3 regions of the Rhizobium sp. IY2 genome follow, and region 1 is predicted to be linked to each of the others. Evidence: predicted binding sites of a transcription regulator. Region 1 holds the regulator's gene; each other region holds the start of a gene.
The links. Region 1 encodes LexA, which represses DNA repair genes until DNA is damaged. Its sites were predicted from a motif close to TGTTCNNNNTGTGTTCNG; they were not measured.

Region 1 (3,276 bases):
GATGTCCTTTGCCGCAACCTTGGCGCTCGTGTCGGGCTATCAGCTGTGGAAGGATCGGCGCGTCCGCGAGAATGCCTTCCTGAAGCTGCCGATCGTCAGGCCTTTCGTCGCGGTTGCGGGGTTCTTCGGCGGTGTCTTCCTGACCTCGCTGATCGGCGGTTTCTCCACCGCACTGTTTTCGATCGAGCATTTTCATCGCCTGACCGCCTACGGCCTGCCGGCAAACCTCGCGACGATGCCGATCATCTCCTTCATCATCATGCCGGCCGGGTTGCTGGCGATGCTGCTCATGCCTTTCGGTCTGGACGTTTTGCCTTGGAAGATTGTCGGATTCGGCCTCGATCTGGTGATCGCCGTCGCCAAGACCGTGTCCGGCTGGGGTGGCGACATCGGCATCGGCCGCTTGCCCGCCTGGTATTTCGCGGTCGCCGTGGCAGGCTTCCTGCTGCTGACGCTACTCCGCACTCGGCTGCGCCATATGGGCACGTCGATCATATCAGTCGCAACGCTCATCCTGCTGGTTCTGCCGGTTCCCCGGCCGCCGGATCTGGTGATTTCGGAAGATGGCAGTCTCGTCGCGGTCGTCGAGGCGGCGGCAATGGCCTCCAACCGTGAAAACCCGCCGGATTTCATCTTCGACCAATGGCAGCGCGCGCTCGTCCTGCCGGCGCATGACCCGCCGAAGATGCTGGATGGTCCTGCTGTCCCGCCAGCGGGAGAGGACCGCCGCGTCAAGCTTTCCCGCGATCAGCAGAACGAAGCGAGGGCGGCGATGCGGGCGGCCGCAGCCGGCGGTGACGCAAACCGCTTTTCCTGTGTCAAGAAGGCCTGGTGCATATCAAGGCTTGGCAACGGTCATGTGGTCGCCGTCATCGACAATGCCGCCTATCTCGCTCCGGCCTGCGATGCGGCCGATATCGTGGTAACGTCGGTCCGCCTGCGTTTCAACAGCTGCCGCTCAGGCGCGACGCTCTTCACCGGCGAGACGTTGCGCCGGACCGGTTCCGTCGAGCTGCGCTTCGCCGAGGCCGGCATGGAGGTCACAACCGCATTCGATGATCTGTGGCGGCCATGGATCCGCCATCGCGCCTATGACTGGCGCAGCAACAGCTTTGTCGAAACCGGCCTGCAGGGTGTCAGTGATAGCGGCGAATAAGGCCGACGAGTTTGCCCTGCACCTTGACGCGGTCTGGCCCGAAGATCCGGGTCTCGTAAGCCGGGTTGGCCGCTTCCAGCGCGATCGAGGCGCCCTTGCGGCGGAAGCGTTTGAGCGTCGCTTCTTCGTCGTCGACGAGAGCAACGACGATGTCGCCAGGGCTTGCGGTGCTGCCATTGCGGATGATCACGGTGTCGCCGTCGAAAATGCCGGCGTCGATCATCGAATCACCCTTGACCTCCAGCGCGTAGTGTTCACCGGAGCCGAGCATATCGGCCGGAACGACGATGTCGTGGGTGTTGTTCTGGATTGCCGAGATCGGAACGCCGGCGGCGATCCGGCCCATGACCGGCACGGAGACTGAGTTGCCATTGTCGGCGACGGGTTTTGCAGGAGCGGGAGTGGCGACCGGCTGGGGCTTGCCCAGGCTGCCCTCAATGACGCTCGGCGAAAAGCCGCGCCGGGGCTGGATGCTGGGGCTATAGGCCTCCGGAAGCTTGATGACCTCGAGTGCGCGGGCCCGGTTCGGTAGGCGGCGAATGAAGCCACGCTCCTCGAGCGCAGTAATCAGCCGGTGAATCCCGGACTTCGAAGCGAGATCCAGGGCGTCCTTCATTTCGTCGAAAGACGGCGGAACGCCGGATTCCTTCATGCGCTCATGAATGAAGAGGAGAAGCTCCTGTTGTTTGCGCGTGAGCATCGACGTTGTGACCTCGTGATTGAAACAAATCCAGAACAGACACTATATGTTCCATATGTGTTCCGCAAGTAGCTAAATTTCCGTAAAACTTGGCGCCAACTCGTTGAGATTTTTATTTTCATTCGCCGGATTGGCCGACAAGTCTTGCCTTGCGCGGCACTGTCGCACATCTCTGCCGTGTGAGGAGAGGGGATACCATGAACGAGCATTCCGCCAAACCACGCCCGCTGGATCATGTCGTGCTGCCGGTCGTCAATATCGATCTGGCGCGCGAGAGGCTCGGCAAGCTGGGCTTTACCGTTGCCGCCGATGCGCGTCATCCCTTCGGAACGGAGAATGCCTGCGTCTTTTTTGCCGATAAGACCTATCTGGAGCCGCTCGGGATTGCGAGCGTTAGGGAAAGTGAAGCATCGGCGCGGCAAGGCAATGTCTTCACCGCCCGCAACCGCGCCTTCCGATTCCGCTGCGGCGAGGAAGGGCTTTCGGCGGTGGCCTTCGGCAGCGAGGATGCCGATATCGATCATCGGAATTTCGTCGGCGACGGAGCGAGCGCCGGCGAGATGCTGGCGTTCAGCCGGCCGATGACGATGCCGGATGGTTCTGAGAGCATTGCCGGCTTCAGGCTGGCCTTTGCCGGCGACCTGCGCGCGCCCGATCTCTTTCTCTTCACCGTCGAGCGCGTCAATCCGCTGCCGGCCGACCGCGGCGCGCTGGAGGCGCATGCCAATGGCGTCACCGGCATTGCCGAGGTGGTGTTTTGCGCGCCCGATGCGGCTGCCTTCGCCGCCTTCGTCAGTCTTGCCAGCGCGCAATCGGCAGTCGAGAACACCGGTTTCGGCGTCAAGATCGCGGCGTCGAATGTGAAAATCAGCCTGATGACGCCGGAGGGTTTGGAGGCCTATTTCGAGGTCGCCGTCCCATCCGCCGACCGCGGCCTGCGCGGCCGGGCGATTCTCTTCGCTGTCGCCGATCTTGCCGTGACAGAAGCGCATTTGGCTGCTAACGGGGTGACATATACGCGCAAGAACAATCGCATTCTGGTGAAGCCCGCGCCCGGGCAGGGCACGCTTTTCGCCTTCGAGGAAACACGATGAGCACAGATACGAATTCCCAAGTCAAGATCGGCGAGGGCCAGGGCCAGGTCACCTTTTCCAACACCGGCCGCCTGTCGCTGATTGCCGGCCCTTGCCAGATGGAGAGCCGCGACCACGCCTTCATGGTGGCCGGCACGCTGAAGGAGCTTTGCGGAAAGCTCGGCATCGGCCTCGTATACAAGAGCTCCTTCGACAAGGCGAACCGCACTTCGCTTTCGGCCGAACGCGGCATCGGCATTGAAAAGGGCATGGAGATCTTTGCCGACCTCAAGAAGGAATTCGGCTTTCCCGTCCTGACCGACGTTCATACCGCCGAACAATGCGCC
Region 2 (3,276 bases), 1.5 Mb from region 1:
GGTCCACGACCTCGTCTTCGACAAGCGACGACGACTTCTGCGCTTCCTCCAGCGGCTCCGCCATGACCGCCACTAGCGTCATCTTCTCGATACCGAAGCCGGGTTCGATCTTCTCGGTTCTGTCTTTGAATAGCTTCGTCAGCCAGGCGACATCGCGCGCGGGTTTGGCGGTCCCGGCGCGGATGGCTTGCCGGGTGCCGTCGACCGTCTCGACAATAAGGTCGGCGCGACGGACGCCGAGACCCCTTCTCTGTAGCTCATCGACAAGCTGGACAACCAGCCGGGCGACATACTTGTTGATGGTCTCCGCGGCGCCGATGGGTTCAGCGAACGCCCTGCTGACTTCGACAAGCTCGGCTGTTCGGATGGGATCGATAGGCTCCGGTGTGCGGCCGAACATTTGGTCGAGGCGGCGGCCGATTTCCGGTCCGAAGCGGAGCGTCAGCGGGGCACGTGGCGTATTGGCGAGTTCGCCGATGGTCTTGAAGCCGAGTGTCCGCAGGTCGCCGACGATCTTCTCAGGGAGCCGTAGAAGAGAGATCGGCAGCTTCTCGACCGCCCGAACGGTCTCGCCCCTCGGAACGATGACGGTCTCGCGACTGATCGCTCTGGCGCATGCGTTTGCGGTACCCCAAGTGTCGGCGATGGCGACCCGTGTTGCCAGGCCCTTGGCGCGGAAGCGGTTGGCGATGCTCGTCAACATCCGCTCCTCGCCGCCCTGCAGATGGTCGGCGCCCTCCGTGTCTATGACGATGCCGTCCGGCGCGTCGACGGCGACGATCGGGGAATACTGGCTCAGCGCCCACATGGTGATGCGCTCGAGCGCCGCGGCATCGGCGGCGAGATCGGCGTCGATCATCAAGAGTCCCTGGAAAAGCGCCTGCGCCTTGGCGGCCGGCATGCCCACATGGACGCCGGCCTTCCTGGCTGCAGGATCGGCGGCCGACACCCAGCGTTTGGAGCCGCTCTTCGAAATGACGGCGATCGCCTGGTCAACGGGAATAGCGGGATCGGCCCGCCTGATCCTGTCGGTCGGCAGGTCGGGAAAAAATATCGATACGACCCTTGGCATCGCAGGCTCCTACTTCGAACTCGGCACACTCACCCGCTTTCACCCTCATCAGTTCCAAAAACCACCTCGCCCGCCCGACGCCTGGAACCGGCAGCTCCTCGCTTGGAATGACGCTCACCCTCCAGCGCGTGGTCGCGGCCGTCGGCTGCCCGAAGTCGCTGGCCTCGGTCTGCCGTCGCCACCGCCGCACTGCGAGCGCCATCGTGCCGGTCTTCTCGGCGGCAAGCTGCAGCCGGCGCGACGCCGCCATCGGCAGGCGGACAATCTCGCCTATCACCGCGCCGAGCCCGCCGTACGAGAGGCCCTCCTCCATATTGGCAAGGACGTCCTCCTCCTTGTCGGACTCGACGAAGACGACCCGGTTCGGATGCAGACCCGCCTGCGCCAGGGCCGGGAAGAACAGGTCGGGACGTGTCAGGCACCAGACGACCTTGCCTTGAGTGCGAGCGGCTATCCCGGCCACGAACAGGGCGGCGGCCGCACCATCGACGGTGCCCGCCCCGCCGCCAGCACACTCGTGCAGCGCCCCATAGGCCAACCCACCGCCCGGAAGCCGCTCGTCGATCTGTGCCACGCCGAAAGGCAAAACGCCTCGCTTGCGCTGACTGGCGCTTTCCAGGTGCGCAATCTGTTCGCGCAGGCCGTCGAGGACGGCGTTTGTGGCGACGGCTGAGTTCATGATCTCCCTTTGGCGGCAACCCGTTTTCAGCTTGAGAAACAGCAATATGTTCTGTATTTGTTCCTATGGCGCAAATGAGTCAATGCGCATGTGACCCGCTGAAGTTGAGCACGAGTGCAAGGCAAATAAATCGCCAGCGGATTCAATCGGATGACGAGGAAGGAATATTTTCGGATGCGCCGAACGCGGCTTGTGGACGATGCGATCCCTAGACTGAAAGATCACAAGGTCCCGGTGGTCGAACTCCTCTGCCGTGTGTGCAACCGCCATAGTGCGCTTGAGCGGAAAACGTTGGTGAAAGCGTTTGGCGCAAGCGTCACCTTCGCGGAAATCCGCCGGCGCATGGCCATGGGCTGCGAGCGGATGCAGGCGACCAAGGGTGACAAGTGTGGAGCACACTTCCCATGTTTGAGTGACGGTCTCGCTGATGGAAGCTAGATAATGACAGGCGAAGACAACCGCGAACGGCCGCGCAAGATCGTGCATGTCGACATGGACGCCTTCTACGCATCGGTCGAGCAGCGCGACAATCCGGAGCTGCGAGGTGTGCCGGTTGCTGTCGGCAGTCCTGCCGCCCGCGGGGTCGTGGCGGCCGCCAGCTACGAGGCACGCAAATTCGGCGTCCATTCCGCCATGCCTTCGGTGACCGCCCAGCGGAAATGCCCGGACCTCATCTTCGTCAAGCCGCGCTTTGATGTTTACAAAGCCGTGTCGTTGCAGATCCGGGCGATCTTCGCCGAATACACGCCGATGATCGAGCCGTTGTCACTCGACGAGGCCTATCTCGACGTCACTGAAAATCTCAAAGGAATGGAGATCGCGACGGAGATCGCCGCGGAAATCCGCGCGAGGATCAAGGCGGCGACGGGGCTCAACGCGTCAGCGGGTATCTCGTACAATAAGTTCCTGGCCAAGATGGCCAGCGACCTCAACAAGCCGAACGGCCAGGCCGTCATCACCCCGAAGAACGGCCCCGCCTTCGTCGAACAGCTTCCCGTCAAGAAATTCCATGGCGTGGGACCGGCAACGGCCGAGAAGATGCATCGGCTCGGGATCGAAACGGGCGCGGACCTGAAGGAGAAAACGCTCGACTTCCTCGTCGAACATTTCGGGAAGTCAGGACCATATTTCCATGGGATTGCTCGCGGCATCGACAATCGCCAGGTTAAGCCTGACCGTGTGCGGAAATCCATCGGAGCGGAAGACACGTTTTCGCAGGACATCCATTCCCATGAACCTGCGCGCGCAGGGCTTCAGCAGCTAATCGAGAAAGTCTGGAGCTACTGCGAGGCCAATGAGATCGGCGCCAAGACGGTGACCCTCAAGGTCAAATATGCCGACTTCAGCCAGATCACCCGCAGCAAGACCGTTCCCGCACCTCTGCCGGCGATCGCCGAACTTGAAGACGTGGTCGATATGCTTCTCGCGCCAATCTTCCCGCCGCGAAAAGGCATACGCCTGCTTGGCGTGTCGCTGTCTTCGCTGGAACGGCGAAGGTCCGAAACGACGCCGCAGTTGCGGCTCG
Region 3 (3,276 bases), on a different contig from region 1:
CTTTGGACAGCGGGGTCGGATTGGCCGGGTTGTTCGGCACCAGTTTGCAGATCTTGTCGACCTGGCCGTAAGGCATTTCCAGCACGCGGCCGACGTCGCGAAGGGCGGCGCGCGCCTGCAGCGAACCGAAGGTGATGATCTGCGCCACCTGCTCGCGGCCATACTTGGCCTGGACGTAGCGGATCACCTCTTCGCGGCGGTCCTGGCAGAAGTCGATGTCGAAGTCCGGCATCGAGACGCGTTCGGGATTGAGGAAGCGCTCGAAGAGCAGCGAAAAACGCAAGGGATCGACGTCGGTGATCGTCAAGGCATAGGCGACCAGCGAACCGGCGCCCGAGCCGCGGCCGGGACCGACGGGAATGTCATGCTGCTTGGCCCATTTGATGAAGTCGGCAACGATCAGGAAGTAGCCGGGAAACCGCATGCGTTCGATAACGCTGAGCTCGAAATCCAGCCGCTCGCGATAATCCTTCTCCTCGTAACCCGGCGACATGCCGAGCGTGGCCAGCCGCATGTCCAGCCCTTCGACCGCCTGGCGGCGCAGCTCGCTCGCCTCGGCGCGTTCGGCCTCCTCGGCATCGTCGGTCGCACCGGTGAAGCGCGGCAGGATCGGCTTTCTGGTCTTCAGCACGAAGGAGCAGCGCCTGGCGATCTCGATGGTATTTTCCAGCGCTTCCGGCAGGTCTGCGAAGAGCTTGGCCATCTCGGCCCGGCTCTTCAGATAGTGATCGGGCGTCAGGCGAAAGCGGCTGTCGTCGGAGACGATGGCGTTGTGCGCGACCGCCATCAGCGCATCATGGGCGTCGTAATCGTCGCGCGTCGGAAAGAAGGCCTCGTTGGTCGCAACCAGCGGCAGGTCGTGGGCATAGGCAAGCCCGACAATCTTCTGCTCGTGCCGCTTGTCGTAGGTGCCGTGGCGCTGCAGCTCGACATAGAGCCTGTCGCCGAAGAGACGCTTCAGCAAGAGCAGTCGGGCCTCCGCCTGGGCGGGATGTCCTTCCCTGATCGCCATGTCGACCGGGCCGGTCGGGGCGCCGGTCAATGCGATCAGCCCTTCCGTGCCGGCCTCTTCCAACCAGGAGGCTTTGATATGAACGGCCTGGTTGCTTTCGCCGCCGAGATAGGCCCGGCTGACGAGATCGACGAGCCGTTCGTAGCCGGCATCGGTCGCGGCGAGAAGAACGATCGACGGCAGCTTGACCAGGGCTTGCTGGCCGCCGCGCTTTTCCGTTTCCAACCCATCTCCCATGTCGATCGAGACCTGACAGCCGATGATCGGCTGCAGGCCCTCGTCCATCGCCTTCTGGGAGAATTCGAGGGCGACGAACAGATTGTTGGTGTCGGTGATCGCAATCGCCGGCTGGCTGTCGCCGGTCGCCTTGTAGAGGATCTTCTTCAGCGGCAGAGCGCCCTCGAGAAGCGAATAGGCGGAATGGACCCTCAGGTGGATGAAACCCGGCGTGCCGCCGGTCGCCTCACCCGTTGAACCCTTTGCCGTATCCGCCATGACATGCCTTCCCAATCACCCGAATGAATCGGACGCATTGTCGGCATAGAGGGCGATGATGTCCAGAAGAAGTCCCGCCTCCGGACCGCATGATTGCCATGCGGTCCCCTGAAAACTTTAGATCGCCATCACGATGAGCGAGAAGCTGGCAACGAACATTGCGATGGAGGTAAATGCTGCGATATCACGGATCATGTCAGTCATCGGGCTCTCCTTTACTCGTTATGTTTTCAATTTGTTCCATGTATGTTCCGTTGTCAACAGGAATCTTTTCCTTCTTTCTTGCGTGTGGAAAATCCCGGATGCGCGCGGCGAATCGCACGAACTGGCACTTGTTGTGATCTGGGGCCGCCATGCCCTTGCCCCGCCCCCACAGACCAGACATCGTGTTCGGGCGGCCGCCTTCCCCTCAAAGTGATGCGCTTACTCCACCAGAAGTTCTCTTTTTGTTCTTTACATGTCGCGACCTATTTGCCAGCATCGGGCCGAAGGGAGAACGACATGCTCGACATTGCGATGCTGAATGAATTCATCGTGGAGGCGAAGGCTGCGACCTATGTCGGGGGCGGCGTGCCGCGCGCGCCGTGCCGGCCGGGTTCCCACGATATCGGTTACGAACGCGGTGACTGGCGCTATCTCGACAGCTATTTCGGCGGCACCGATTTCGCCGGGCAGGAAGTGGTGTGGTTTGCCGGAGAGCCCGCCTGGGCGATGAATTATTTCGGCTGCGTCATTGCGCCTGAGCTCATCGACGGCACAGCAGCCGGAGCGGTGATCAAGGCTGCACTTTCGGCGATGTATCGAGAGGGCCGGTTTCTGGACGGCATGGAATTCGATCATCCGTTCGGCCGCTATATCGATAGCAGCGAAGGCGGCTGCGCGCGGTTCACCGGCCATGAATGCATCATGGTCGACGGCCGGAAGGCCTATGCGCTCGATTATCGCGGCGGGCTGGTCATCCCCTGAGCACAGCCTCAGAAATCAACGATCTTGCCGTCGGAGATCGTGACGCGCCGATCCATGCGGCGGGCAAGCTCGTGATTGTGGGTGGCGATCAGGGCGGCAAGGCCGGACTGGCGCACCAGCGCTTCCAGCGCGTCGAAGACGTAGCTTGCCGTTTCCGGGTCGAGATTGCCGGTCGGCTCATCGGCAAGAAGCAGGGTCGGCGCATTGGCGACGGCGCGGGCGATCGCAACGCGCTGCTGCTCGCCGCCGGAAAGCTCGCCCGGGCGGTGCGAACCACGATGCCCGATGCGCATATAATCGAGAAGCTGGCCGGCCCGCTCTCCGGCTTCCTTCCAGGAAAGCCCGGCGATCAGCTGCGGCATCATGATGTTTTCGAGCGCCGAGAATTCCGGCAGCAGGTGGTGGAACTGGTAGACGAAGCCGATTTCGCTGCGGCGGATCGCGGTACGTTTATCGTCGCTCAGGCCGTCACAGGCATGGCCATTGATGTTGACTTCACCGCCGTCCGGATGCTCCAGGAGGCCGGCGACATGCAGCAGCGTCGATTTGCCGGTGCCGGAAGGGGCGACGAGAGCGACGATTTCGCCTTTCGATATCGAAAAATCTGCGCCCTTCAGGATCGGGAGCAGCGTATCGCCCTGCCCGTAATGGCGCTCGACGCCGGTAAGCTTGAGAACGACGTTGCGTTTCATGAAGGCGGCATTCCTTATTCGTAGCGCAGGGCCTGCACCGGATCGAGCTTTGAGGCACGCCAGGCGGGGAAAATGGTCGCAATGAAGGACAGCGTCAGCGCCATGACGACG

Region 2: ACMUVN_RS00030 (ImuA family protein) is a predicted target of LexA. The motif match lies at 1,799-1,816, and genes of this name have one in related genera.
Region 3: ACMUVN_RS15235 (DUF5680 domain-containing protein) is a predicted target of LexA. The motif match lies at 1,744-1,761, and genes of this name have one in related genera.

What each region holds. Positions count from the first base shown of each region.
Region 1 is NZ_JBLKNU010000001.1:1,523,122-1,526,397, reverse strand. Features, by position in the region: gene ACMUVN_RS07480 (ComEC/Rec2 family competence protein) at 1-1,156, shown strand, start outside; gene lexA (transcriptional repressor LexA) at 1,137-1,856, opposite strand; gene ACMUVN_RS07470 (VOC family protein) at 2,054-2,950, shown strand; gene kdsA (3-deoxy-8-phosphooctulonate synthase) at 2,947-3,276, shown strand, end outside.
Region 2 is NZ_JBLKNU010000001.1:4,001-7,276, reverse strand. Features, by position in the region: gene ACMUVN_RS00035 (Y-family DNA polymerase) at 1-1,072, opposite strand, end outside; gene ACMUVN_RS00030 (ImuA family protein) at 993-1,751, opposite strand; gene ACMUVN_RS00025 (hypothetical protein) at 1,926-2,189, shown strand; gene dinB (DNA polymerase IV) at 2,193-3,276, shown strand, end outside.
Region 3 is NZ_JBLKNU010000003.1:326,815-330,090, reverse strand. Features, by position in the region: gene dnaE (DNA polymerase III subunit alpha) at 1-1,507, opposite strand, end outside; gene ACMUVN_RS15235 (DUF5680 domain-containing protein) at 2,009-2,473, shown strand; gene ACMUVN_RS15230 (ABC transporter ATP-binding protein) at 2,482-3,165, opposite strand; gene ACMUVN_RS15225 (lipoprotein-releasing ABC transporter permease subunit) at 3,180-3,276, opposite strand, start outside.